Regions from separate parts of the Nocardioides maradonensis genome, predicted to be linked through region 2. Evidence: riboswitches for the same ligand, from Rfam matches in the RefSeq annotation. Region 2 holds a riboswitch; the other holds the start of a gene.
The links. A riboswitch is a leader RNA that binds a small molecule or an ion and turns the genes downstream of it on or off. The one in region 2 is predicted to bind glycine.
Positions count from the first base shown of each region.

Region 1 (2,387 bases), on a different contig from region 2:
ACGTCCGCGACGGCGTCTTCTACGCCACCCTGGTGTTCGCCGACGGGGTCGAGGTGAGTGCCCGGCCGTCCGACTCGATCGCCCTGGCGCTGCGCACCGGGACCACCATCGTGTGCGCCGAGGAGGTCCTCGACGAGGCCGGTCTGGCGGTGCCGGCGGAGCAGGACGAGGAGGTGGAGAAGTTCCGTGACTTCCTCGACCACGTGTCTCCGGAGGACTTCGAGTAGGGGTCGTCAGAACCCTCAAGTTCAACTTGAGGGTGAGAGATCTGCGACACGCCCTGCAACGTCTTTGACCGGTGTCGTGCCCGCGCCGTACCGTCGTGTCTTGTCAGCACCGAGGCCTTGGAGGACCGAGTGAACGAGCAGCAGCCGGACCAGTCACTGGAGTCCGCCGCCACGGCTGTGGCGGAGGAGCAGGGTCTGCTCTTCACCGACGACGTCTCCCCGCTGCCCAGCGACCTGGGCTACCGCGGCCCGACCGCGTGCAACGCCGCCGGCATCACCTACCGCCAGCTCGACTACTGGGCCCGCACCGGCCTGATCGAGCCGAGCGTCCGCGGCGCCAAGGGCTCCGGCTCGCAGCGGCTCTACAGCTTCCGCGACATCCTCATCCTCAAGGTCATCAAGCGCCTCCTCGACGCCGGTATCTCGCTGCAGCAGGTCCGCACCGCGGTCGGCCACCTGCGTGAGCGCGGCACCGACGACCTGACCCAGGTCACCCTGATGAGCGACGGCGCCTCGGTCTACGAGTGCACCACCAATGACGAGGTCATCGACCTGCTGCAGGGTGGTCAGGGCGTCTTCGGCATCGCCATCGGTGGCGTGTGGCGCGAGATCGAGGGCACCCTCGCCGCGCTCCCCAGCGAGCGCGCCAACGAGACGGCGCCCGCCGCGCCGGTCGAGGGCGATGAGCTGGCTGCGCGACGGGCGGCTCGCCTGGCCTGAGTCTCGACACGCTCGACCACCGGGCCGCAGCTGTGCGTGAAGGGTGGGCCGCACCGGCCCGCCCTTCGTCCATTTCCGCTACCGATTGGTAGCCTTGAGCTGCTGCTGATCCCACGCGGGAGAGTCGGGCTCCGTGCCCGCGCCGAAGGGGCAATTCCTCCCCGGAACCTCTCAGGCACCCGGACCGCGAGGAGCAGGCGACTCTGGAGGCACCTGGCGACAGAGGGGGAGGGCTCGATCCGTCGATCCAAGGAGCCTTCCGCCCGATGAGCGTGCCCTTCCTCAACCGTCACCTCGGCCCCGACGACCAGCAGGTCGCCACGATGCTGGACCGCCTCGGGTACGACTCGCTGCAGGCGCTGATGGACGCCGCGGTCCCGAAGGCGATCCGCACCGACGTACCGCTGGACCTGCCGGCCGGTGTCAGCGAGGAGGAGGCTGCCGCCGAGCTGCGTGCGCTCGCGGCGTCCAACGTGCCCGGCGAGGCGATGATCGGGCTCGGCTACCACGCGACGGTGACGCCCGCGGTCATCCGCCGCAACGTGCTCGAGGACCCGAGCTGGTACACCGCGTACACGCCGTACCAGCCGGAGATCTCGCAGGGCCGGCTCGAGGCCCTCATCAACTTCCAGACCATGGTCGCCGACCTCACCGGCATGGCGCTGGCCGGCTCGTCGCTGCTCGACGAGGGCACCGCCGCCGCCGAGGCGCTCGGCCTGGTCCACCGCGTCCTGCGCAAGGCCGAGGGGCCGTTCGTGATCGACGCCGACGCGCTGCCGCAGACGATCGACGTGGTCCGCACCCGCGCCGAGGGTCTGGGTATCGAGGTCGCCGTCGCGGACCTGACCGACGGCCTGCCCGAGGGCCCCGTGTCCGGCGTCCTGGTCCAGTACCCCGGCGCGTCCGGCCGGATCCTCGACCCGCGCCCGCTCATCGAAGAGGCGCACGCCCGGGGTGGTCTCGCCGTCGTGGCCGCCGACCCGCTGGCGCTCACCCTGCTCGAGTCGCCCGGCGAGCTCGGCGCCGACGTCGTCGTCGGCTCGACCCAGCGCTTCGGCGTCCCGATGTTCTACGGCGGCCCGCACGCCGGCTTCATGGCCGTGCGCGAGGGCCTCGAGCGGCAGCTGCCCGGACGCCTGGTCGGTGTCTCCATCGACGCGGAGGGGCGCCCGGCGTACCGGCTCGCCCTGCAGACCCGCGAGCAGCACATCCGCCGCGACAAGGCGACCTCCAACATCTGCACCGCCCAGGTGCTGCTTGCCGTCACCGCCGGCATGTACGCCGTCTACCACGGCCCCGACGGCCTCCGCGCGATCGCGGGCGACATCCACAAGCTCGCCGCCCGCGCCGCGGCGTCGCTGCAGGATGCCGGGTTCGAGCTCGTCGCGGACGAGTTCTTCGACACGATCCAGGTGCGCGTCCCCGGCCGCGCCGAGGCGA
Region 1 is NZ_BAAHAZ010000020.1:31,134-33,520, reverse strand. It holds gene ACYVAQ_RS19890 (bifunctional nuclease family protein) at 1-227, shown strand, start outside; gene ACYVAQ_RS19885 (MerR family transcriptional regulator) at 357-947, shown strand; glycine riboswitch at 1,054-1,144, shown strand; gene gcvP (aminomethyl-transferring glycine dehydrogenase) at 1,214-2,387, shown strand, end outside.
Region 1: linked by a shared signal. The riboswitch ahead of gcvP (aminomethyl-transferring glycine dehydrogenase) and the one ahead of gcvP (aminomethyl-transferring glycine dehydrogenase) in region 2 are both predicted to bind glycine.

Region 2 (2,387 bases):
ACATTGCGGTCCTGGGCGTGCCCTTCGACGGCGGTACGTCGTACCGGCCCGGCGCGCGCTTCGGCCCGATGGGCGTCCGTCAGGCCTCGCGGCACCTGCGCCCGCGGTTCCACGTCGACCTCGACGTCGCGCCGCTGGAGCAGGTCCAGGTCGTCGACGCGGGTGATGTGCCGTGCACGCCGTACTCCATCGACATGGCGATGCAGCAGATCGAGGGCTATGCCCGCGAGGTCGTCGGCAACGGCAACCGCCGGCTCGTCACCATCGGCGGCGACCACACCATCGCGCTGCCGATGCTGAAGGCGGCTCACGCGAAGCACGGTCCGATCGCGCTGGTCCACTTCGACGCGCACCTCGACACCTGGGACACCTACTTCGACGCCCCCACCACGCACGGCACGGTGTTCCGCCGGGCGTTCGAGGAGGGCCTGCTGGCCGAGGACAAGTCGATCCACGTCGGCATCCGTGGCCCGATCTACGACAAGCTCGACCTCGTCGACGACAAGTCGTTCGGGTTCCAGGTGATCCGCGCCGGCGACATCGACGTGATGGGCGTGGAGACCGCCGTCGACGTCGTACGCCGCCGGGTCGGTGACGCCCCCGTGTACCTGTCGATCGACATCGACGTGCTCGACCCGGCATTCGCTCCCGGCACCGGGACGCCCGAGATGGGTGGCCTCACCAGCCGTGAGCTGCTCCGGGTGCTGCGCTCGCTGGACGGGCTCAACATCATCGGCGGCGACGTGGTCGAGGTGGCGCCGGCGTACGACCACGCGGAGATCACCTGCGTGGCAGCCGCTACCGTTGCCTTCGACCTCGTCACCCTGATGAGCAAGACGCCGGCCCGGGTCTGACCCCGCGGCCGAGCGCCACCACAACTGAAGAAGCCGTTCGAAGCGCCAGCAGGAGAGACCCCGCCCGTCCGGGCGGGGCGCCGTAGGAGCAACTCTCCCCGAGAAACTCTCAGGCACCGTCACTGCTCGCGCCAGGCGACTCTGGAAAGTCAGGACCCATCGTCCTGCGCCCAAGGTGCAAGCCGCTGCCGCGGTGAAGCTCTCAGGTACCGATGACAGAGCGGGGAGGCAACCAGCCAGCGGGCGCACACGCGCCCACGACGACGGGAGCCTTCCGTGACCTCACCGACCCCTGCCCACCCCAGCCCCTCGACGGCCTTCGCCGACCGGCACATCGGCCCCGGCGCCGGCGACGAGGCGAAGATGCTCGCCGAGCTGGGCTACGCCTCGCGCGCCGACCTCGTCGCCGCGGCCGTCCCCGACAGCATCGTCTCGGCGCGGCCGCTCGACCTGCCGCCGGCCGCGACCGAGACCGAGGCGCTGGCCGAGCTCGCCGCCCTGGCCGGCCGCAACGAGGTCGGTGTGTCGATGATCGGCTGCGGCTACCACCCGACGATCACCCCCGGCGTGATCCGCCGCAACGTGCTCGAGGACCCGGCCTGGTACACCGCGTACACGCCGTACCAGCCGGAGATCAGCCAGGGCCGGCTCGAGGCCCTCATCAACTTCCAGACTGTCGTCGGCGACCTCACCGGCCTGCCCACCGCGAACGCCTCGCTGCTCGACGAGGCGACTGCCGTGGTCGAGGCGATCCTGCTCATGCGGCGGGCGGGTCGGTCGGCGTCGAACCGGGTGCTGGTGGACGCCGACACGTTCCCGCAGACGCTGGCGGTGCTCGGCACGCGCGCAGACGCGGTCGGTCTCGAGGTCGAGCTCGTCGACCTCGACCAGCCGCTGCCGGAGGGGGACTTCTTCGGGCTGTTCGCGTCCTACCCGGGCTGCTCGGGGGAGGTCCGCGACCTGCGCGCGGTCACCGCGGAGGCCCATGCGCGCGGCGCCGCGGTCACGGTCGCCTGCGACCTGCTCGCCCTGACCCTGCTGACCTCGCCGGGTGAGATCGGTGTCGACGTCGCTGTGGGCACCACCCAGCGCTTCGGTGTCCCGATGTTCTACGGCGGCCCGCACGCGGCCTTCATCGCGGTGCGCGACGGGCTCGAGCGGCACCTGCCCGGGCGCCTGGTCGGCGTCTCGATCGACGCGGCCGGGGACCCGGCGTACCGGCTCGCGCTGCAGACCCGCGAGCAGCACATCCGCCGCGACAAGGCGACTTCCAACATCTGCACCGCGCAGGTGCTGCTCGCCGTCACCGCGAGCATGTACGCCGTACACCACGGCCCGGACGGGCTGCGTGCCATCGCGGAGCGGGTCCAGGCCCACACGGCCGAGCTCGCGCGGCGCCTCGCCGCCCGCGGTGTACGCCGCACCAACCGGCTGTTCTTCGACACGCTGACCCTCGAGGTCGCCGACGCCGCGGCCTGCGTGGCGCGCGCGCACGAGGCCGGCGTGCTGCTGCGTCTCGTCGACGAGACCCAC
Region 2 is NZ_BAAHAZ010000009.1:74,782-77,168, reverse strand. It holds gene speB (agmatinase) at 1-854, shown strand, start outside; glycine riboswitch at 894-989, shown strand; glycine riboswitch at 990-1,083, shown strand; gene gcvP (aminomethyl-transferring glycine dehydrogenase) at 1,131-2,387, shown strand, end outside.